DNA from 4 places in the Pseudoalteromonas sp. CST2 genome. Region 1 is predicted to be linked to each of the others. Evidence: predicted binding sites of a transcription regulator. Region 1 holds the regulator's gene; each other region holds the start of a gene.
What was found. Region 1 encodes sigma-54, which starts transcription at its own class of promoters, with help from an activator protein. Its sites were predicted from a motif close to GTTGGCACGNNNNTNGNNT; they were not measured.
Positions count from the first base shown of each region.

Region 1 (6,101 bases):
ACATGCCAGTAATGGAGCGCGTTGGCTTTGCCGTTGCAGTAAACGATGCACACCCGCTTATTAAGCGCTTATCGCATTACACTACGCAAATGCCTGGCGGCTTTGGCGCCGTTAGAGAACTCACAGACTTACTTATGCTAGAGAATGGCATAGCGCTTACAACACAAGGCACCAGTTCATGAATGCAGCACGCGTTATACTCAGTGCGTTATTCATCGGCTGTATGGTTTGGCTTTGGTACCCTTATTTTACCCAAACCAATGTAGCGCCAGAGCAAGAACCTGAAGTAATTGCAAAGCCCGATTACACCGCTATAGAGCTTAAGCAAACAGCCTATGACGAGCAAGGCAAAATAAGCCATAAAGTCACAGCGGCTAAAATGGAGCTGTACCAACAGCTTGGTTTTACGTTTTTTGAAAAACCTATTTTCACCTTGTATAACGAAAAGCAAACATGGCGAATAAATGCAGACGAAGCAACGCTTTACGAAGATAAACAACTTATTTTAGAAGGCAATGTGGTTGCTAAAAATTTAGTTGATAACGCCATGATAGATAACATCGATGCCGATAACATCGAAGTCGACATTAAAGCGCTAACAATGCGCTCTGAGCAGCCAGTGGTTGTCACTGGGCCTAATTTAAAAATTGTCGGTAAAGGCCTTGAAGCCGATTTAAAAACCGAAGTAATAAAACTAATTAACCATACGCGAACAATATATTATGACCAATAAACTCACTAAAATACTTATTATCCCATCGCTAATGCTTGCATTTAGCGCCTCTGCTGCTGAGCCTGCTGCTCAACCGCCAGCAAATCAAATTTCTATTAGTGCAGACCGTCAAGAAGGCCAACTTAAAGAAAACGTAGGTATTTTTGAAAAGAACGTCGAAATTGTGCATGGCAATCGCAAAATTACAGCCGACCGACTCGAAGTACATAAACGTGAAGACTTAGGGGATAACAAACAACTCCTTATTGCCACTGGCAGCCCAGCCTACTTCGAAGAAAAACAAGACGATGGTACCGTAATGAGCGCCAGTGCAAACGAAGTACGTTACGACGTAGCAAAGCGCTTTTTAACGCTTGTTGGCGATGCTGAAGTCGCACAAGCCGGTCAAAAAATTAATGCTAAAAGTATTACCTACGACATGCAGCAGCAGCTTATTAGCGCAGAAAAAGACGAAAACTCCACGGATCGTGTCCACACAATTTTAGTGCCTGTTGAAGCAAAAATTAAAGAAAAAACAGGTAACGAAGGTCAACCATGAGCACCTTAAAAGCAGAACTATTAGCAAAAAGCTATAAAGGCCGCCAAGTTGTAAAAAATGTAGGCCTTGAAGTAGAAGCCGGCAGCATTGTTGGCTTATTGGGCCCTAATGGCGCAGGTAAAACCACCACCTTTTACATGATTGTAGGGTTAGTACCTAGCGACAAAGGTAAAATTTCTATTGATGATAACGACATTACGTTATTACCTATGCACAGCCGCGCCCGCTTAGGCATTGGCTATTTGCCGCAAGAGTCATCAATATTTAGAAAGCTAACAGTTTATCAAAACCTAATGGCTATTTTAGAAACGCGTAAAGAGCTCAATAAAGCCGCGCGAGAAGAAACGCTTAACAACTTACTTGATGAATTTAGTATTCAGCATATTCGCGATAGCCAAGGTATGGCGCTTTCTGGTGGTGAACGCCGCCGTGTAGAAATTGCCAGAGCACTGGCAGCAAACCCTAAATTTATTTTATTGGATGAGCCTTTTGCTGGTGTTGATCCGATTTCAGTGTTAGATATAAAGAAAATAATAGAACATCTTAAAAACCGTGGCATTGGCGTATTAATTACCGATCACAATGTAAGAGAAACCCTTGATGTTTGTGAAAAAGCCTACATTGTTTCTCATGGGGAGCTAATTGCATCTGGCACCCCAGAACACGTATTAAATGACAAAACTGTACGCGATGTTTATTTAGGCGAGCAATTTAGGCTGTAACATTTAAGCCACACCTACAAGCATCTGCTAATATTAATTATAACAACATAAAAGGATTGTTAGAGATACATGAGGCAATCATTACAGCTGCGCATGGGCCAGCAACTTACAATGACTCCACAATTGCAACAAGCGATTCGCTTGCTGCAGCTCAGTACATTGGATCTCCAGCAAGAAATACAAGAAGCACTTGATAGCAACCCGCTATTAGAAGTAGAAGAGCAAGATTACACGGAAGAGTCGGCTGGAAAAAATGAGCAAAAAGCAGATACGGATGATGTAACCGTAAGCGCATCGGCTGACGATACAACCAGCGAGTACGAGCAAGACAGTGGCGAAGCTTTAAATAAAGACACCGTTAGCGATGATATGGCAATGGATGTAACCTGGGATGAGTACATGAGCGCAGCCCCTGCTGCATCCTCAGGCCCAATGCCGGAAGATGAGTCTATTTATCAAGGTGCCTCTACTGAAACGCTACATGAGTATTTAATGTGGCAGCTTCAGCTTACTCCTTTTAGCCCAACTGACGAAGCCATTGCTATTGCCATTGTAGAAGCTGTAGATGACTCGGGTATTTTAACGCTAAGTTGCGAAGAAATTTTAGAGAGCTTTAACCAAGAAAACGATGACGAAGTTGAAGTTGAACTTGATGAAATAGAAGCCGTTTTAAAGCGTATTCAGTTATTTGACCCTGTAGGTATAGCCGCGCGCAGTTTACAAGAGTGCTTGTGTATTCAGCTAAACCAGTTTGATAAAGACACCCCTTTTATAGAACAAACTAAAATGATCTTAACCGATCACATTGATCTATTAGCGGCACGCGACTATCGTACATTAATGAAAAAGACTAAGCTTAAAGAAGACGAGCTTAAAGAGGTCATGACCCTAATACATACCCTCAACCCAAAACCTGCAGATACCATAGTAAGGGAAGAGTCGGAGTATGTAATACCGGATGTGTCGGTTAAAAAAATAAAAGGCCGCTGGGTGGTAGAGCTAAACCCAGATAGCATGCCAAAAATACGCGTAAATAGTCAGTACGCGGCTATGTCACGTACCGTAAAATCAAGTGGTGATAGCCAATTTATTCGCTCTCACTTACAAGAAGCTAAATGGTTTATAAAAAGCCTTGAAAGCAGAAACGACACGCTGCTCAAAGTAACAAACTGTATTGTAAAACAGCAACAAGCATTTTTTGAACATGGCCCAGAAGCCATGAAGCCAATGGTTTTAAACGATGTTGCTGAAATGGTAGAAATGCATGAATCGACAATTTCGCGTGTTACTACGCAAAAATATATGCATACGCCACGTGGTATTTTTGAGCTTAAGTATTTTTTCTCAAGCCACGTAAGCACTGAAAACGGCGGAGAGTGTTCATCAACCGCAATACGTGCCCTAATTAAAAAGCTAATTGCCGCGGAAAACTCAGCTAAACCATTGAGTGATAGTAAAATTGCGGATATATTGGCAGAGCAAGGAATTAAAGTAGCTAGACGCACAATAGCAAAATACCGTGAATCGCTAGCTATTCCACCGTCAAATCAGAGAAAGAGTTTGATATAAGACGTAAAAAACAAAGAGGAAATGCTTATGCAACTAAACCTAACTGGTCGTCACGTAGAAGTAACTGATTCACTTAGAGACTATGTAAATAATAAATTTGCAAAGCTAGAAAGGCACTCAGATCATATTAGCAATGTGCATGTCATTCTCGATGTAGAAAAACTCAACCAAAAAGCAGAAGCGACTATTCATGTAAGTGGCGCAGATTTATTTGCCTCAACAGAGCACCAAGATATGTATGCCGCTATAGACTCGTTGATTGACAAGCTCGATCGTCAAGTCATAAAACATAAAGAGAAGCTTGCTAGACACTAATATTATGAAATTAAGTACATTAGTATGCCAGGACTGCAGCAAAGCTGCGGTCCTTTTTAGTAGTAAAAAAAGAATTTTAGAGTTTATCAGTGAGCTTGCTCATGAAAAGCTCCCCTACTTACCACAACAAGATATTCTTAATGCGCTGGCAAGCAGAGAAAAGCTAGGCAGTACTGGTATTGGCCGGGGTATCGCCATTCCTCATGGCAGAATGGGTGGCGTAGAAGAGCCGCTGGCTTTAGTACTTGTTAGCGACACGCCTGTTAACTTTGATGCTATTGATAACTGCCCTGTTGATATTTTTGTTGCACTCATCGTACCAGATGGCGATAACCAACAGCACCTAAAGACTCTGGCAACCATAGCTGATAAACTGAGCAATAAAGAATTTTGTAAACAGCTGCGTAGTGCTAAAACCGATGCAGAGCTGTATCAAGTAATTGTTGATCAATCGTAGTAAATACTAAGGGCTATAAATGGAGTTAATTATCATAAGCGGCCGTTCTGGTTCAGGTAAGTCGGTTGCTTTACGCGTGGTTGAAGATTTAGGCTATTATTGCGTAGATAATATTCCGGTCAACTTACTGCCCTCTTTAGTGCGAAGTGTTTCAGATAACTATGACAAAATAGCCGTTAGTATAGATGTTCGTAATATCCCCAAAGAACAAGACGAATTTAACGATATTCTCGAGTACCTTCCTGACTTTGCTAAACCCACACTGTTTTATTTAGATAGTGATGATCAAACACTGATCAAACGTTTTTCAGAAACACGCAGATTACACCCTTTATCCATCGATTCGCTGCCGCTTGATTTAGCAATAAAAAAAGAAAAAGAACTGCTTGATGTACTCGTAACGCGCGCTGACTTTATGCTAGATACCACCGATTTAAGTGTGCACCAATTAGCAGAGTCAATTCGCGAAAAAATACTGGGTAAAAAAGATAAGCAACTTATTGTAACGTTTGAATCGTTTGGCTTTAAACACGGCATACCTAAAGAAGCTGATTATGTTTTTGATGCTCGCTTTTTGCCAAACCCCCACTGGGAGCCTGAACTCAAACCGCTTACGGGCCTTGATCAACCAGTAAAAGATTTTTTGGCAAATCACAGCATAGTGCAAAAATTCACTTGGCAAATTCAAACCTTTGTACAAACTTGGTTGCCACACTTAGAGCGTAATAACCGTAGTTACCTCACTATTGCAATTGGCTGTACTGGTGGTCAACACCGCTCGGTTTATTTAGCGCAAGCCATTGGTGAGAGCTTTGCTATGACGCATCCGAATGTCAAAATTCGTCATCGTGAGCAAGAAAAGTAACCTTAAAATAATAACCTGTTCAGTTTAGGTATAGTAATTTATGCGCTGTGAAGACACATTTTTAATAAAAAATAAATTAGGCTTACACGCCAGAGCGGCAACGGTCCTTGCGCAATTAGCTGTGCAGTTTGATGCTAAAATCACCTTACACCAAGATGATAAAGAAGCCGCAGGCGACAGCGTATTAGCTTTAATGCTACTTGAAAGCAGTAAAGGTAAAGAAGTTAAAGTAGTCTGTGAAGGCCCTGATTCAGAGCAAGCTTTGCATGCGGTTGGGCAATTAATTGCCCAACGATTTAACGAGCAAGAATAATTTAAAGCACCATAGCCTTATAAGTTAAAGACTTATCTGGCCAAATTATAAAGATTTAGTAAATTAGGGTATTCCGACTCGCCTAATTTAGTGCTTTAATTTAGGATAATAAAGCCATGCCCCTGCTAAATTTGGTTACTTAATTTTAAACACTAATTTAGTCCCAGCATTGGGTTTAGCACAAAAAATAAAGAAAATAACAGTGGGCAACTCCACTTACTAAACACCTTTCCATTACACAAAAATATTTAGGATGCCAATGCCAGAAGCGTTTGAACAAGACTATCCACTACAGCAACTAAAACAAGTGACTAAATCACTTAATAGTGGGCAATTTGTTCAAGTAAGACGCATGCTAGCAAAAACAGCACCTTGTGATACAGCACTGCTGCTTGAATCCTCTCCGCATAAAATTAGACGCATGCTTTGGCAACTGGTTGACCCAGATGTGCAAGGGGATGTGCTAGAAGAGCTCTCTGAAGATGTACGCTTAGGTATCATTGCACAAATGGAACCTGAGCATATTGCCGCGGCCACTGAGGATATGGGCCACGATGATTTAGGTGAAGTCCTACGTAGCCTACCTGAT
Region 1 is NZ_JAQREO010000001.1:213,698-219,798, reverse strand. Features, by position in the region: gene kdsC (3-deoxy-manno-octulosonate-8-phosphatase KdsC) at 1-182, shown strand, start outside; gene lptC (LPS export ABC transporter periplasmic protein LptC) at 179-733, shown strand; gene lptA (lipopolysaccharide transport periplasmic protein LptA) at 723-1,271, shown strand; gene lptB (LPS export ABC transporter ATP-binding protein) at 1,268-1,993, shown strand; gene PSH41_RS00980 (RNA polymerase factor sigma-54) at 2,063-3,562, shown strand; gene hpf (ribosome hibernation promoting factor) at 3,590-3,877, shown strand; gene PSH41_RS00970 (PTS sugar transporter subunit IIA) at 3,882-4,334, shown strand; gene rapZ (RNase adapter RapZ) at 4,354-5,199, shown strand; gene PSH41_RS00960 (HPr family phosphocarrier protein) at 5,240-5,512, shown strand; gene mgtE (magnesium transporter) at 5,772-6,101, shown strand, end outside.

Region 2 (6,101 bases), on a different contig from region 1:
AATGGCAGCAAAGTGCTGTAAGCCTAGGCGAGCAGATTTATTTGACAATAAATAACCTAGAAACGCTAAGTTAGGATCTCAAAAACAGTCATGTATTTACCATGTACTAAATTAAGCGCTGCAAACAGTGCAGTGCTTATTTTTAACAATGTTAAAACGGTTAAACTCCATACTCAAACCATCTACAAGTAATAGCTGCTCGGTGAGTTTACTAGGCAGTCCTGCAATAATTTTAAGTGCTTCAGTCGCTTGAATACTACCAATAAGCCCCACAATAGGAGAGAGCACGCCTGACTCTGAACAGCTTTGAGTTTGTTCGCCAAAAAGCTGTGACACACACCCGTAGCAATGGCTATTAGGCGCCATTGTAAAGCAAGCTACTTGTCCCTCTAACCTTATGGCGGAGCCCGAAACCAAGGGCGTACGGATGTTATAGCAGGCGCTGTTGAGTAAATTACGTGTTGCTAAGTTATCAGTGCAGTCAATAACTACATCTACTTTGCTAAGTAATTGTTCAAGGTGCGAGTTTTCATTTAAAAATTCATCAATAGTGTGGATCTCTATTTCATCATTTAACTGAGTTAACTGTTTTTTTGCACTGTGGGTTTTTAAGCTCCCAACATCACTTTGTTTATAGAGCACCTGCCTTTGCAAGTTAGTTGCATCAACCACATCGTTATCTACAAGCGTTAAAGTACCTACGCCCGATGCCGCTAAGTACTGCGCAACTGGGCAACCTAATCCACCTAACCCCACAATAAGAGCATGACTTTGCCATATTTTTTCTTGTCCATCTATATCTAGCTGAGGAAGCATAATATGGCGAGAATAGCGTAATTGCTGCTGATACGTTAAAGGGGGTTTTTGCATTAATGAGTTCTCGTAATTTTTTTTAACAATACCAATTAGTTAAAACCTAGAGCAAGTAAAGCTTAAAAATTCTTTGCACTGTTTACGCCCAACAAAGCTGCTTAAATAGTGCAAAGCGAAATAAATATTAATTCCCAAAAATATAAGTAACTGAAAAACCTACCTATTAATTGTTGGCTTAGTAATTGCTGAAAGCGGTTAACTTTAATTTAACAATCATCGCAGTGTTATTACTACCAAAGTCGTACTCACTGCTTAAAATAATAATCGTTACAAGGAAAAAAACATGCAACCGAGTTCTGGGTTTAATCTCATATCGTTTAGCGGAAAAATGAAAATACTACATTTAAGCTGGATGGTTTTTTTTATCTCTTTTTTTGTATGGTTTAACCATGCTCCATTACTAGGGGCAATAGCGGGCTCGCTAGGTATAACTATGGCACAGGTAAAAACGCTGCTCATTTTAAATGTGGCCTTAACCATTCCGGCGCGTGTTGTTGTTGGCATGCTGACAGATAAATTTGGCCCGCGTATTGTTTATGCCGCTTTACTTATTTTATGTAGCATACCGTGTTTTATGTTTGCTATGGCCACCACATTTGAGCAAGCCGCTATCGCGCGTTTTGCACTAGGTTTTATTGGAGCAGGCTTTGTAGTGGGCATTCGTATGGTGAGCGAGTGGTTCCCGGCTAATGAGCTTGGTACAGCAGAAGGTATTTATGGTGGCTGGGGTAATTTTGGATCGGCTGCCGCTGCTATGTTACTACCTGTATTAGCCCTTATGTTTGGCGGCGACGATGGCTGGCGCTATGCCGTTGGTTTAACGGGCGCACTTAGCGTTATTTTTGGTGTTATTTGGTACATAAACGTAACCGATACACCAAAAGGGGGGACGTACTTTAAGCCTAAAAAAGTAGGCGCAATGGAAGTAACCAGTAAAGGTGACTTTGTATTATTGCTTATTATGAAATTACCTATGTATGGCGCACTGGCTTTACTTACTTGGAAGTTGTCTCCTACAGGCGCTAATTTAATTTCTGCCAATTTTGTTTTAGCCGTTTATGCATTTTTAGTGCTGTTATACGCCTACGAGGTATATAAAACCTTTGATATAAACGGACATATCTTTAAACAACCCGTGCCAGAATCGCACCGCTACGAATTTAAACAAGTAGCTGTACTTAATATTTTATATTTTACCACCTTTGGCTCAGAGCTGGCCGTTGTATCTATGCTGCCATTATTTTTTATGGAAGTGTTTGGCCTAGATATGGTGTACGCAGGTTTACTGGCCTCTGCTTATGCGTTTATGAATTTAGCCTCGCGCCCGGGTGGTGGTTGGATCTCAGATAGAATGGGTCGTCGTAAAACACTTATTATTCTTACCTCAGGGTTAGCTGTTGGCTACTTTGTTATGGGCTTAGTTGACGCTAGCTGGCCACTTTGGCTTGCAGTAGCTGCTGCCATGGCGTGTTCGTTCTTTGTGCAAGCTGGTGAGGGAGCGGTTTTTGCTGCTGTGCCACTTATTAAACGCCGCTTAACAGGGCAAATTGCAGGTATGACAGGCGCTTACGGTAACGTAGGTGCGGTGGTGTATTTAACGGCGCTCTCATTAGTGGATTACCAAACTTTCTTTATGATCATTGCTGCCAGTGCATTGTTAGGATTAGGGGCGTTATTTTTCATGAAAGAGCCAGATGGGCACATCACAGAAGTAAACGAAGATGGCTCTGTTGAACTTATTTCAGTGACTTAAGGCAGCGTTAACCATGTTTGATGAAACCCAACACGCTCAAGTTAGTAATAATACGCTAGATGTTTCTTTTGGTGGGCACAGTGCCGCGGGCATAAAAGATGAAAATCAAGATGCGTTTGCTGCTTTAAATACTGAGCACGAACAACAAGAAACAAAAGGCGCTATTGCGTGCTTAGCAGATGGGTGTTCATCGGCTAAAAATGCCAAACAAGCATCGCAGCTCAGTGTTACTCATTTTATAAATGAATATTTAAATACACCCGACAGTTGGGCGGTCAAAAAATCGGTTTCTAAGGTTTTAGCTAGCTTAAATCAGTGGTTATATTCGCAATCAGTCAACTATAACCACTTAGGGCAACGCCAAGCAGATTGGATGACCACCTTTACGGCGCTTATATTAAAATCAGCTACGGGGTATATATTTCATTTAGGGGATACTCGCATTACGCGTTTACGCGATAATCAAATGGAAGCGATAACGCGGGATCATAAAGTAAATGATACGCTCACTCGTGCTTTAGGCGCGCAGTCACATCAAGAAATTGATGTTTACGAAGTTGACCTAAAAGCCGGCGATATTTACATACTGACTTGCGATGGTGTGCATGATGTATTGCCCTATAGTGAAATTGCCAACGAAATAAACGCCCATAACAACTTAGAGCAGGCAGCAAGTGCCATTACCTCACGCGCTATAGCACAAGGCAGTGATGATAATGTGAGTTGTTTATTAGTGAAGGTAAATAGCATTGCGCAGCAAAATCTAGATGAGCTTTATCAATCGTTAACGCAGCGCAAAATACCACCCGCATTAGAAGTTGGCCAAATAATTGATGGATATACGGTTATTCGTAAAATCAACGAAAGCAGCCGATCGCACATTTATTTGGTACAGCAAGCACCTGATGCACCTCCCGTTGTATTAAAGGCACCCTCGGTTAATTTTGAAGACGATATACATTACCTTCAAGGCTTTATACGCGAAGGGTGGGTAGGACAACGTATTAATCATCCTAATGTAATGAAGGTTTTAAATACGCAATCGCAAAGCCGATTTTTATATCATATTTGCGAGTACATGGACGGACAAACCCTCAGTGACTATAAGCACGACGTCCCTTATTTAGAAATAGCTCTAGTGCGCAGTATTGTAGAGCAAATAGTGCATGCGCTAAGGGCATTTCAGCGATTAGATATGGTACATCGTGATTTAAAACTCGATAACGTGATGATAGATGCTCACGGTAAAGTTACGTTAATTGATTACGGTACTGTAAGTGTTGCGGCTATGGATGAGTCGGTTAAGCAAATAGCCGATGACTGCCCGCAAGGGACTATAGATTATACGGCTCCTGAAACACTTATTTCGCTGCACGCCGATTTTAAAAGCGATATGTTTTCGCTTGGGGTGATTGCTTATGAGTTATTGTGCTCGAAGCTGCCTTATAAAACATTACCGGCAAGTCATACCCCTATTGATTACAGCCACTGGCAATACACAAGTATTCGCAAGTACCGAGCCGATATACCCTTTTGGTTAGATCAGGCTTTAATGAAAGCACTTGCGCCAAAACCAGCGCTCAGATACCACGCATTTTCTGAGTTTTTAACAGATATTAGTAAACCTAATCCACATTTACAGAGCTCAGCCAACAAAATTTCAATAATGAAACGCGATCCTGTATTACTCTGGAAGAGCATTTCGCTGTGTTTATTTATCATTTTATTGTGCGTGCTCATAATTAAAAACTAAGAGACCAACATGTTAAATTATAAAAATAACTTACCTATTATTTTAATGATAGGGTGCATTGCTGCGCCTTCAATTAGTGTTGCAGCGCAAACCGACCTTAATTTTAGGTTGCGTTATGAAAGTGCAGAGCAAGATAACGCACTAAAAGATGCCAGTAGCTTAACGCTGCGTACACGCCTTACTCATAAAACGGATGAAGTGAATGGCTTTTCTGCTTTATTAGAGGTCGAAGATAGCCGAAGCCTATTAGGTGTAGACGATTACAACAATACGCTGGGTAAAAATACTAATTACTCAGTAATAGCCGACCCTGAAACCACAGAGATAGATCAGGCTTTTGTTAAATATGCAAAAGATGCTTTATCAATTAAAGTAGGTAGGCAAGTAATAGCGCTTGATGGACAGCGTTTTGTAGGTCACGTTGGCTTTAGGCAAGACAGGCAAACCTTTGATGCTACAACAGTAAATTACACCTTTAATGATATTAACTTGCACTATAGCTACATAAGTAAGCGCAACCGTATATTTGCCGATAGCAAAGATATTGATGCATCCGATCACCTTATCAATGCAAGCTTTAAAACAAGCCTAGGTAAGGTGGTTTTATACAGCTATTTATTAAGTGACGACGCAATAGATAATGACAGTTTAGATACTTATGGTGTGTCTTTTAATGGTAATAAAACGCTCAGCGATATTAAATTTTACTATAAAGCACAGTACGCCACGCAATCTGCATCAACGAGCATGAGTGATTTTGACGCTGATTATTATGCATTTGAAGGAGGGATAGATTTAGGCGGTTTAGGCATTGAAACCGTTACATTAAAAGCTGGTATTGAGTCACTGGGTTCTGATAACGGTGATTATGGTTTTGCCACGCCGCTTGCCACAATGCATAAATTTAATGGCTGGGCCGATACGTTTTTAGCAACCCCAGCACAAGGGCTTGATGACACTTATGTAAGTTTAAATGGTAAAGCTTACGGCGGTAAATGGCTGTTTGCGTATCACAGCTTTGATGCCAACGATAGCGCCAATGGCGTTGATGATTTAGGCACAGAGCTAAACGTACAATACGTAAAGCCTATTAACAAAACCTATGCCGTAGGTGCAAAATATGCCGATTATTCAGCAGGTGATAGCGCTGCAGGCAAAGTTGATACCCAAAAACTGTGGGTATGGGTAAGCGCTAAATTTTAAGTATTTAACCTAAACCCTCGTTATTTAATTTAAAGCGTTACAAGTTGGTGCAATAGCGCCAGCTTGTGGTGCTTTCACTTCTTTTTTACTGCATTAACTTAGTTAAGCTATTGAAATATATTAATTATATATCTGGCTTGCATATTGCTATAACCAACACATAATAAATTATACATTTAAAGTACCCATCTAAAGTTAAGTGTATTTTAAATCAAACAGGTGATTTTAATGCCAAGCAAGCAGCGTGTTGTAGTTGTCGGAAATGGAATGGTTGGCCATCATTTTGTACAACAGCTAGTATCACAACAAGGTGATACTCAAAATATGGAGATTACCGTACTCAGCGGTGAAGACCGACTCGCTTATGATCGCGTACAGCTTTCGTCTTTTTTTAAAGGTAAAACCGAAGACGATTTAGCACTTACCTGCAGTAAAACCTATCAAGATTGGCAAGTGTGCTTTCATACTCATTCTAAAGTGGTTGATATAAACCGCGATGCAAAAACAGTCACTACTGCA
Region 2 is NZ_JAQREO010000006.1:178,937-185,037, forward strand. Features, by position in the region: gene PSH41_RS10585 (ATP-binding cassette domain-containing protein) at 1-74, shown strand, start outside; gene PSH41_RS10590 (HesA/MoeB/ThiF family protein) at 112-870, opposite strand; gene PSH41_RS10595 (NarK family nitrate/nitrite MFS transporter) at 1,157-2,626, shown strand; gene PSH41_RS10600 (bifunctional protein-serine/threonine kinase/phosphatase) at 2,640-4,379, shown strand; gene PSH41_RS10605 (alginate export family protein) at 4,389-5,582, shown strand; gene PSH41_RS10610 (FAD-dependent oxidoreductase) at 5,811-6,101, shown strand, end outside.
Region 2: PSH41_RS10595 (NarK family nitrate/nitrite MFS transporter) is a predicted target of sigma-54. The motif match lies at 1,043-1,061, and genes of this name have one in related genera.

Region 3 (6,101 bases), on a different contig from region 1:
ATTGGACTGTAAACCTTTCACTCAACCGCTTTGGTGAATACACAGTAGAAGATGGCGGACGCCAAACCTACGGTGCAGAAATTTTAACTGACGTTAAAGTTAATTACTTCGTTACTGAAGATTTATCTGTAAATATTGGTGCAAATAACTTATTTGACGTGTACCCAGATAAAAACACCATTGGTAACTCACGCTCGGGCACAATTGTAGATTCAAATGGCAATACGATTGTAAGCAGCGATGGGGTATTTGAATACTCTCGCCGTTCAGCGCCATTTGGCTTTAATGGTGCTTATTACTATGTAGGCGCAGAATACCGTTTTTAATAAATAACACTCCCTTATGTTATTTAAGTTCAAAGGGCCGTAAGGCCCTTTTTTTATAACTTACTAATTTTGAAGTATATTGATTTTTTACTAATGATTTATTGCTTTTTATTCTTGACACGGAGTACTAAAGGATTAGAATCCGCCGTGTTCTGATTGTTTTTCGAACATGCAGAATAAAATTTATTAACATTAATTTCGGCAAATTCACTGAAAGGTGAAGACGCAAAATCTCCGGTCTAAGGGCTTAGCCTATGATAGCGGGATCGCCTCATACAATAAATTGTATGCAGTAAAGCGTCATGCCATCTCATTGGAGATCGTATGAGTATGATGAAGATCAAATTACTACTTACCCTTTTATTAATATTTTCATTTAATATTAATATTGTTTCAGCAGATACTGCTATAAAGTTCAATGGTGCCAATAGTTTTGCTAGTTTTGATGTTTGGCAACCTACGGGCCCGTTTAAAATAGTAGTGTGGCTTGGTGAAACTCCTAGTGACCCATCGAAGAAAACCTATCTACTTTCTAACTCTGATACAAAAGAATTTGTATTATTTAATCAGTCAAGTGTACAAATCAAGCTTGGTGATAAGTATCCCGGTATTTGGAATAAATTAAACTTCTATCAAACACGTTTTCTAGAAATTACTGTAAAAAATGGAGAGTTAATCGCTTCCGATGGGCTAAAAAGTTTTTCAGTTAAAAAAGACTTTATTGACCCTACAGATGTATCATTTAATTGGCTATTTAGAAGATCTAATAAGTTTTCCGAAGGTTCTCTTCAGGGCCTAGGGTTGATAGATCTGAATAACTTTGAGAATAGCCGCAATTTTGGGGTAAGTGCCACAGGTGAGCCACAGTTAATTTCCGCAAAGGAAGACTCATTTTTTGAATTTCACAATATTACACCTGCTGATTTAATAAGCGGTTTAGAAGTTCCTAATCCTAACGTCTCTGATGTAGATAATATTTCAGATTTAGCGGATATGATATCCACTAAATATCCAGGTAACCCAATGATTAACAAGACATCAAATACAGGCAATGAGTATGCTTGGAATGGCTATTACTGGTTACGAACTTACCTACATTTTTACAGTGTAACTAATAAGATCGAGTATTTGGATTTGGCTATTGAACTAGCGAATAAAATGCTTAGTGATACGGATATGACTCGAAATAGAAATAGCTTCTCTCCAAAAAATAGTTATAAACGGGCTCCTAAACTTTTTTTAAATGAACGAGATAAAATTGCACCAGGGTGGGAGAGGTCACTTAATGATTCAAGTATAACTGTATTAACAGATGGTATGATTTTGAATGGTATTATGCGTATAGTCGATACTATTAGATCTGAAAATTTAACAGATTACTTCACTTTTGCTGATTTTTATACATCAAGTGCCCAGAAAATTGTAGATAGTCATAAAAGCTCATACAGCATAAGTAAAAATCCAGCGATCAAAGGGAGTTTTTATTATGTAAACCTTTATAATGATAATTATGGTGATTCTGGATTGTATAGTAATCCTTTAGCACATAACCATAATCTGACCATGGCAACTGCGATGTTATACTTAGACAAATGGAGTGATAGGCCTGATTTTTATAAACCCAAAATAATGAGTATTATAGATTTTTTCACAGATAACCTAGAATACCATAATGATGGTACCTGCACTTGGAACTATAACTGGGACAGACGTGGAGAATCACATGAAAGATATGAAGATATTAATCATGGGCATATTGATGTCGGTTTTTTTGTTGTTGCAGAGCGAGAAGAGTATTTTAACAACTTAGATATCATGAAGTGCTTAGCAAAAACTGCCGTTGAACGGATTGCTATTGGCCCAGGACCTATACCACAATTTGTAACTGGCGAAGGTATAAGTCAAAAAGGTGAACAAATTGCATTTTCTTATGACTGGCGTGAATTATCTAAATTTGAGCCTTCAATTATAAGTCGTTCTAATAATATTATGAGACATGCAGTAGCTAGTCCCACTTGGTTTAGACAATACGCGGCTCTAGCTATGACCTTAGAAAATTAAATTTAAAATGGCTTAGTTACAACATAACTAAGCCATTTTGAGACCTAATGCTTTTGCATACGGCTCATTTCGGTGTGGCAGCTTTGCATCGTTAGCAAGGTTTTCGCTAAGGCTGCTTCACAGTCGGCTGGCTGTGGTTTATCCATCGCTGCTTTAATTTCTTCAAGTGTTTTATCTTCTACCTCTTCAAGCTCTTTAACGTATGTTTTATCGTTGTGAGAACTAAACGTAGTAAGTAGGGCTGTGTAAGCTCTGCGTGCTTCTACAGCAAAAGAAGAGCCGTCTTCACGCTCACCTTTTTCGTTAACAGCATAAGGTTGTAAGCGCTCAACACTTACTTTTCGTGCGTCAATCATGCGTTGAAATAATGCGCCAATGGCTGGGTCTTCAACTTTCTCTTGCGCTTTTTGATAAAAATCAATGCCACTGTTCATTACTTGGATGATGTCAGTAATATGAGTTGCTTCTGTTCCTTGATGGGTATTCATAATGACCTCTCTTTACATGAATTTAAGTTTCATAGTAACTAAAGCAAAGGCCATTCCAATTTCATTTTAATTTTTAAACTATTGTAATTATTGATTATTTCTTTATTCAGCAAGCTGCAAGGCTATTTAAAATAAAATAACCTCGCAAATTTTACATGGCTTTTGTAATAAGGTTATTTAAGCTCATCCGCCACTTCGGCTACTTTTTGGCGTAACCAAATATGACTTGCATCGCGATGCAGTAAAGGGCTCCAAATCATATCTAGTTCAAAAGGTGGTATAGGAAATGGCGGCTCTAAAATTTTAAGGCCTGCATCATCTAAGTAAATATTGGCAGCCTTTGAAGGTAAGGTCGCCACTAAATTTTGCTCTTTTGCTAAATGAATGGCTACGTGGTAATTACGGGTAAACGTGGCAATATTTCGGTGTTTACCAAAATGGGCAAGTGCTTCATCTACCCAACCTAGCTTTTGTACATCTTTAGGGTCCATACCTACGCCAACCCCAAAGCCGGTTTTACTTACCCATATATGGCGGGCTTTTAAATAGCTGTCTAGGCTAAAGTTTTCGATAATTGGGTTGTCGGCTTTTACTAAGCAGCAAAAGCTGTCTTTCCATATGCGTTTATGATGAAAAGATTGCGGAAGGTTTTCAAAGCGGTTAATTGCCATATCCACTTTACCATTTTCAACATCATGAAACGTTACATCACTAGGCGTAAGTATATCTAGGGTTGTATCGGGCGCTTCTTCATGAAGTTTACTTAAAAGCTTTGGCGCTAATGTACTGGCTGCATAGTCACTGGCCATTATTCTAAAAACACGTTTACTTTGGCTGGCTTCAAATTCGCGATTAGGTGCCAAGGTTTCTTCTAGGGTCATTAATATACCGCGAATAACCGGTTGCAGCTCTATAGCACGCTCTGTGGGGACCATACCTTCACTAGTACGTACCAAAATTGGGTCGTTAAACAAGTTTCTTAAACGCTTAAGGCCGTTACTCATAGCTGGTTGAGTAATACTTAACTGGTTAGCGGCGCGGGTTACGTTACACTCACGTAATAGGGTGTCGAGGTAAACCAGCAAATTTAAATCTATTTTACTTATGTTCATTGTGTGTCCTTTAACGCTTACCAGTGATGAATAAAGCGTTGTGCTGTCGGGTATGGGTATATGTGACTAACATGACCCTTTTTTATATTTTGCTGAGCTTGCTTCCAAAAACTAACATCAACAAGCTCGGGGTGTGTACTGAGCAAAAACTGTTTGTACTTTGGGTTTGGCATAACAAAGGTACAAAGTTGCTCAGGAAAAACATCTTGCGGCGCAACTGAGTAACTTTGTTCATCAGTTAAGTAATCATCATAGCTTTTGGCCTTAGGTAAGGCCCTAAAGTTCATATCTGTTAGGTATTGAACCTCATCGTAGTCGTAAAAAATAATGCGCTTGTGTTTGCTTACCCCAAAGTTTTTAAGCAGCATATCGCCTGGGAATATATTTACCGCAATCATTTCTTTAAGTGCTTGGCCGTACTCTTCTATTGCATCGGCAGCACTTTCTTCGCTGGCGTTTTCTAAAAATAAATTAAGCGGTGTCATGCGCCTTTCAATATATAAATGCTTGATAATAAGCCACGGGCCTTCAATTACCATAGATGAGCCAATGGTTTTATGTAGCTGCGCCAGTAAATTACTATTAAAGCGTGCCAAAGGAAATACGACGTTAGAGTATTCTATGGTGTCGGCCATGCGGCCAACCCGATCATGGCTTTTTACCAGTTGATAGCGTTTAAGCACGGTATCGCGGCCAAACGGTTTGCTTTCGCCAAACTTATCTTTAATGACTTTAAATACATAGCCAAAAGAGGGCAGCGTAAATACCATCATCACCATGCCTGGTGTGCCTGGCGCTATAATAAAGTTATCGCCTGAGTGAGACAAGTGATGTAAAAATTCACGGTAAAACTCTGTCTTACCTTGCTTATGAAACCCAATGGCATTATATAGCTCAGCGAGTGTTTTATTAGGCATAAGTTGATTTAAAAATCGCACCATGGCTGAGGGCGCATGGGTTTCAACCATAAAATAAGCCCGTGCAAAGCCAAAAATCACCCGCATTTGCGATGATTTGGTTAATAGCGCATCGAGGTATAAGCCTTTATCTTCATGGTGCAGTACCGCAATAATAAAAGGCTGCACACCGCTTTGAGAGACCACACGGCCGACTATGTAAGCTGCTTTGTTACGATAAAAAGGCGCGTGCAAAATATCAAAGCGCATTTGCCAAGGCTGGTGGTGAGTGTCGGGCGCTTGTTTGTAAAATGCCTTTACGAGCAAACGTATATCCCGCTCTAAATTTACAAACGGGGCTTTAAAATCAAAATGCTCAATAATGCGCTTTATTGTGGGCTTTAAACCATCAATAACTGGAAAGTAGCTGCGGTACTCTGCCTCAACAGGAATGGCAGGGGCATCTTTTAATGTGGCTTGTACAAATATAAAGTCGTTATGAAAATAGCGTCTGTGGTACAAACGGCAAAATACTGAGTTATAAAATGTTTCGGCAAGTTCAGCTTGAGGGTGAAAGCATAAAAAGCGTTGGTACAGTATTTTTACTTCAAGCCAAAGCTGCTCATCTAATTGCTCAGTTAACTGTGCTTGTTTTAATGCTTTAGTGGTTTCGTTTACTCTGTCATCGTAGTAACTAATACGCAGTTTACTAATTTCATTAATTTGCTGCCAATCGCGCTTTGCAAAGGCAAGCGGGGCTTGGGCCGTGGTTTTTTGAAACAGCAGATAATGCTTTTTAAAACCCGTTAAAATTAATTCAGCTATATGGCGTGGCTGCATAAACACTCCTTAAAAAAGTGTATATAACGATTTTAGTACAGCATTTATAAATGTTAGTGGTGCTGTAGTGTTATACACGTTAGAGCTTTAACTCTATAGTTGTTAAGGTTATGTTATTTTAAGTTTAAAACCAAGATAAATATTCTCAGTTTTTATACTTTTAGCTTAAAGCATAATTGAGTGTGATGGCAAAAGCCATGCTATTGGTAGGAGGCTATTTTTTTCTCTAATTTTTTAATGCGCTTTTCAATTTCGGTGGTTTGCTTTTTATGATCTTTATTTATTATTTTTAATTGCTTGGTAATATCTTTGCTAATTAACTTTTTGTCCTCGTCATCTAAAATACGGTTGAGGCGCTGTTGCTGGTTGTATTCTGCG
Region 3 is NZ_JAQREO010000006.1:103,890-109,990, forward strand. Features, by position in the region: gene PSH41_RS10275 (TonB-dependent receptor plug domain-containing protein) at 1-326, shown strand, start outside; cyclic di-GMP riboswitch class I at 517-600, shown strand; gene PSH41_RS10280 (hypothetical protein) at 651-2,387, shown strand; gene PSH41_RS10285 (ferritin-like domain-containing protein) at 2,432-2,875, opposite strand; gene PSH41_RS10290 (LysR family transcriptional regulator) at 3,049-3,987, opposite strand; gene aceK (bifunctional isocitrate dehydrogenase kinase/phosphatase) at 4,005-5,723, opposite strand; gene PSH41_RS10300 (hypothetical protein) at 5,924-6,101, opposite strand, start outside.
Region 3: PSH41_RS10285 (ferritin-like domain-containing protein) is a predicted target of sigma-54. The motif match lies at 2,917-2,935, and genes of this name have one in related genera.

Region 4 (6,101 bases), on a different contig from region 1:
CCTACCAGAGGGTGAATACACTATTACTGCAGAGGGCAGTACCAACGGCGAGTTTTCAAGCTTACCGGTGGCAACATTCAAAAACATTGAAAGCGTTAATATCAATGGCTCTAGTGGCATTATTATTAACACTAAAGAGGGTGCGGTTAGGTTGACTGATGTCGCAGAGATCGCATAACCAATTAAAAAGTATTTCGCCTGCTAGCAGGCTATTAGATTCAAAGTTAGAGGTGAATTATGAGCTTTAATATCGCACTTACAGGCCTAGCTGCCGCTCAAAAAGACTTAGACGTAACAGCAAACAATATTGCTAATGTAAACACCACCGGTTTTAAAGAATCGCGTGCTGAATTTGCCGATGTATACGCTGCATCTGTTTTTAGTGCAGGTAAAACTAAAAACGGTGATGGTGTGCAAACAACCATGGTTGCACAGCAATTCCACCAAGGGTCACTGCAATTTACTAACAACTCGTTAGACTTAGCGATTACCGGCGAAGGGTATTTTGCAATGACCGACGACATTTCGTCGCAAGATTTAACTTACACTCGTGCAGGTGCATTTAAGCTAAACCAAGATAACTTTATGGTTGATGCCAAAGGTAATTATTTGCAAGCTTTTCCAGTAGACGAGTCATCAGGTGATACCACATCGGTTAGTTTAAGTACTACAAACCCGATTCAAATTCCTGACTCATCAGGTTCACCTCGCGCAACCGAAAACGTATTTTTATCGTTCAACTTAGATGCAACAGCTGATGCAACAGGCCTCGATTTTGATCCGACATCGAACGGTACCTATAATTCGTCGACGTCTACTACTGTTTACGACTCATTAGGTGAACCACATATTCTGCAATACTTTTTTGTAAAAGAAGAAGATGCAGCTTCTGGGGGGGCTGATAACAGCTGGGATGTTTATGCCACACTTGATGGCAAGGTAGTAGATGGTACATCTGGTGCAGAGCAAACAACTACACCATATACACCTATTACCACACTTGGTTTTGATTCTAGCGGTTTACCCGCCACAACAGATGGTGTAGCAAATACTAACGCCACAACATTTGATGAAATTAATTTACCGGCAGGTGCAGGTACTGGTTTATCGTCAATGCTTGATAACGGCGCAACATTCCCAAGTACAGGTATTGAGCTAAACTGGCGTGATGAAAACAACACAGCTGGCCGTATTCCAACTCAGTACTCAAGTGGCTTTGAAGTAAAAGCACTTGACCAAGATGGTTCTACAGTGGGTCGTTTAGCGGGTATTGATATTGGCACAGACGGTAAAATTGTTGCCTCATACAGCAATGGCGATTCAACCTACTTAGGCCAAGTTGCTATGGTTCGCTTTCCAAACTCTCAAGGTCTTTCACAAGTAGGCGATACCAGCTGGAAGCAAAGCATTGACTCTGGTGAGCCAGTGGCCGGTGAAGCAGGCTCGGGTACTTTTGGTAGTATTAATTCATCCGCGCTTGAGCAATCTAATACCAACTTAACAAACGAATTAGTTGATTTGATTACCGCTCAACGTAACTACCAAGCGAACTCAAGAGCGCTTGAAGTTAACTCAACAATTCAGCAAAGTATTTTGCAGATTCGATAAGTTAACCTTATTTTTGGTTAAGACTCTAAGGCTGCATTTTTGCAGCCTTTTTTGTAGCTATGTAGCTAAAATTAGCCTAGCTGAACCGTTCAATACCTTCCTTATACTGCGTCAAATTTAACCTGGCATCTATTTTGCATTTATCAGCTCAGAGATTTTTTATGTGAGTCGATGTTATGGACAAAATGGTCTACATTGCAGCCTCTGGCGCTAAGCAAAGCCTACAAGGGCTTGCACTTAAAGCCAATAATTTGGCAAACGCAAACACCACAGGTTTTAAAGCTGACTTTGCGCAAGCGCGTTCTATGCAAGCATTTGGCGAGGGCTTACCAACGCGCGTGTTTTCAATGCAAGAGCGACCAGGTTCTAACATGACCTCTGGCGGCATAATCGAAACAGGGCGAGATTTAGATATTGCCATGAGCGATAACGCCTGGCTTGCCGTTCAGGATGACTCAGGTAACGAAGCATATACAAAAGTAGGCACGCTAAACATTACTGCGCAAGGTATGTTGGTAACAAGTCATGGTCGTCAAGTTATTGGCGAAGGTGGCCCCGTAATTTTACCGGTTCCTATTGAAAAAATAAGTTTTAGTGAAGATGGCGCCATACAGGTTCGCCCCCAAGGCGCGCCTGCCAATTTTTTAGAAGAAGTAGACACGCTGCGCGTTGTTGAAGGAAACAGCAGAGAGCTTGAAAAAGGCAACGATGGTTTATTTAGACCTGTACCAGGGCAAACTGTCGATACCTCTGCAAATGTAAAAGTGTTAAGTGGTGCACTGGAAATGTCTAACGTTAATCCAGTTCACGAAATGGTCGATATGATCAACCACCAACGTCAATTTGAGTTACAAGTAAAACTAATGAAAACAGCTGAAGAGATTGACGAACGTCAAGATCAGTTGATGCGCATAGTTTAACTTTAAAATGAGGGCATACTTATGAATCCTGCATTGTGGATAAGTAAAACAGGGCTAGACGCTCAACAAACTGATATTTCAGTTATTTCAAATAACTTGGCGAATGCCAGTACCGTAGGTTACAAAAAAAGCCGCGCTATTTTTGAAGATTTACTGTATCAAAACATCAACCAGCCTGGCGGGCGCTCATCACAAGATACCGAGCTGCCATCTGGCCTAATGCTAGGTGCGGGTGCAAAAGTGGTTGCTAACCAAAAAGAGTTTACGCAAGGTAATATGCTCACCACCGAAAACTCACTCGATTGGATGATCTCAGGCGAAGGCTTTTTTGAAGTGCTGCAACCCGATGGCAATATTGCGTATTCGCGAAATGGGCAATTTACTACCGATGAAGACGGCCGCATTGTTACCTCAGGTGCAGGTTTTGTTGTTCAGCCCGAAATGAATGTACCCGATGATGCGCAATCAATTACAGTCTCTCAAGATGGTGAAGTATCTGTACGCGTTGCAGGGCAAGCCGATAACGTGGTAATTGGCCAGCTAACAATTAGTGACTTTATTAATCCATCGGGTCTTGAGCCAATTGGTCAAAACCTTTACACCGAAACCGCTGTTAGTGGGGCGCCTGTTCAAGGTAATCCAGGCGTAGAAGGCTTAGGAACTATTATTCAAGGCTCGCTTGAAACATCAAACGTTAATGTAACGGAAGAATTGGTTAACCTTATCGAAACTCAACGTGTTTACGAAATGAACTCAAAAGTAATCTCGGCCGTTGACGAAATGATGAGCTACATCAATCAACAGTTATAACCGTGCACAAGGGGATAGTTATGCGTAATGTTATTTTATTTGCAGCAGGCACCTTATTTTTAAGTGGCTGTGTTTCTACGCAAAATAGTGAAGTGGTTCAAGATGACCCCTACTACGCACCCATGTACCCAGAGCCTGTAGCAGAGCCTGTTGTTGCAACGGGTTCGTTGTTTAACACCAATACATTTAATGATTTGTATTCAGACAAAAAAGCACTTAGAACCGGCGATATAATTACCGTTAAGCTTGAAGAGTCAACACAAGCTACAAAAGCCGCTAAAACCGAAACCGATAAAGAAACCGAAGCCAGCCTAGACCCCGTTATTGGGTTAGGTGGTTTACCTGTAAATATAGGTGGCGACAGTATTCAGTTTGGCATTGGTAGTGATTCATCATTTACCGGTGACTCTAAATCAAATCAGTCAAACAGCTTAGTGGGCGACATCTCGGTGAATGTTATGCGTGTTTTACCCAATGGTAATTTAGTTATTCGTGGTGAAAAATGGCTAACACTTAACACCGGCGAAGAGTTTATTAGGCTCGAAGGCCTTGTACGTCCGCAAGATGTAAGCGCCGATAACACGGTTGAGTCGAATAGAATAGCTAATGCCCGAATTCAATATTCAGGTAAAGGACAAACACAAGAAGCGCAAAGCCCAGGGTGGTTAACACGTTTCTTTAGTAGCTCGTTATTTCCGTTTTAGAGGATAGTAGTATGAATAGCATTAAAGCGTTTATTTTGATCATACTGCTAGGCTGGCAATTTTCTGCCAGCGCCGAGCGTATAAAAGATGTCTCTATGGTTGAAGGCGTACGTGCTAACCAATTGGTTGGCTATGGTTTAGTGGTGGGGCTACCTGGCACAGGGGAGCAAAACTCTTACACGCAACAAAGTTTTAGAGGCATGCTAAACAGTTTTGGTATTACGCTGCCTTCAACACAAAGCCCTAAAATTAAAAACGTAGCAGCAGTGGCAGTCCACGCTGAGCTTCCGCCGTTTAGAAAGCCGGGTCAAACAATTGATATTACGGTATCTTCTATTGGCAGTGCAGGCAGTTTACGTGGCGGCACCTTGTTACAAACTTTCTTAAAAGGGGTGGATGGAAACGTATATGCCATAGCACAAGGTAGCCTAATTGTGGGTGGTTTAGGAGCACAAGGGCTAGATGGCAGTAAAGTGGTCATTAACACCCCGACGGTTGGCCGCGTACCTAATGGAGCCACTGTTGAACGCGAAGTTAAAAGCCCTTTTATGCAAGGCGACTACATTACTTTTAACTTAAACCGCCCAGACTTTACAACGGCAAAACGTTTAGAAGCAACAATTAACAATTTGGTAGGCCCTAATAGTGCACAAGCTATTGACGCTGCCTCAGTACGCGTTATTGCGCCACGTGATGCATCACAACGAGTGTCTTATTTATCAACGCTTGAAAACCTAGAGTTTAAGCCTGCTGACACTTCAGCCAAAATTATTGTTAATTCACGTACGGGAACGATTGTCATTGGCAAAAATGTGAAGCTACAGCCTGCGGCAATAACCCATGGCGGCCTAACAGTCACAATTGCTGAACAGCAAAATGTAACGCAGCCTAATCCGTTAGCAGAAGGCGAAACCGTTGTTACACAGCAAAGTATTATTGACGTTAATCAAGATGATTCTCGTGCGTTTGTTTTTAACCCCGGCGTTAGCTTAGATGACTTAGTGCGTGCTATAAATGAAGTAGGCGCAGCACCTGGAGACCTAATGGCTATTTTAGAAGCGCTTAAAGAAGCGGGTGCAATTAACGGGCAGCTTGTTGTTATTTAATTATTTTTTAGAATATTTACCCTTCCACATAAAGCTTAAGTACTCAAAAGGTACTTAAGCTTTTTACTGTTTACCTTTCTTTGGCTCAATTTTTGCATTTCTTAAAGCATTATTCATTTTTGTGTCAAAAAGCTGATGGAAACAAATCACCTCGATAAGCAAAACTTTTTTGATTTAAGTAATCTTAATACTTTACGTCAAGACGCTTTAAACAGCGGTGATGCATCTACTGATGCCTCTAAAGCGGCGCTAAAAAAAGCAGCGGCACAATTTGAAGCTATTTTTACACAAATGCTTCTAAAAGGGATGCGTAAAGCCAACGAAGCATTTGAAGATGAAGACAGTCCGTTTAACTCAAGCGGCGTAAAGTTTTTTGAAGAAATGCACGATCAGCAGCTCTCTTCTGAGCTTTCATCAAATGGGTCTTTGGGTCTGGCTGATTTAATTGTTCAGCAGCTTTCTCCAGAGGCTGAGAACTTTATGCCTGGCTCAGTATTAAGAACTACTAACGACTTTATCAGTGATAAACGCGCAGGCTCTGAACTGCCGCACGAAAAGGTGCACAGTGTAAAGCAAGCAAATAAAGATGACTTAGTAGTCAGCAGTGCGGCAACACAAACTAAAACCACAACACAGCCTACACAGCAGTCGTCATTTGATAATGCTGAAGAGTTTGTTAGTGCAGTGTGGGAGCATGCTAAAACAGCGGCCGAAAAAATTGGTTTAAACCCTGCAGTAATGGTGGCCCAAGCGGCACTTGAGACGGGTTGGGGTAAGCATATTATTAATAAAAGCGACGGGAATAGCTCAAATAACCTGTTCAATATTAAATCAGATAAAAGCTGGGAAGGCGATAAAGCAAGTAAAGTAACGCTTGAATTTGAGCAAGGTACCCCTGTTAAAAAGCAAGCAAGTTTTAGAGCTTACGATTCTATAAAAGAAAGCGTGAACGA
Region 4 is NZ_JAQREO010000007.1:20,095-26,195, forward strand. Features, by position in the region: gene PSH41_RS10845 (flagellar hook assembly protein FlgD) at 1-178, shown strand, start outside; gene flgE (flagellar hook protein FlgE) at 238-1,608, shown strand; gene PSH41_RS10855 (flagellar basal body rod protein FlgF) at 1,785-2,528, shown strand; gene flgG (flagellar basal-body rod protein FlgG) at 2,550-3,338, shown strand; gene flgH (flagellar basal body L-ring protein FlgH) at 3,359-4,042, shown strand; gene PSH41_RS10870 (flagellar basal body P-ring protein FlgI) at 4,054-5,148, shown strand; gene flgJ (flagellar assembly peptidoglycan hydrolase FlgJ) at 5,284-6,101, shown strand, end outside.
Region 4: PSH41_RS10855 (flagellar basal body rod protein FlgF) is a predicted target of sigma-54. The motif match lies at 1,730-1,748, and genes of this name have one in related genera.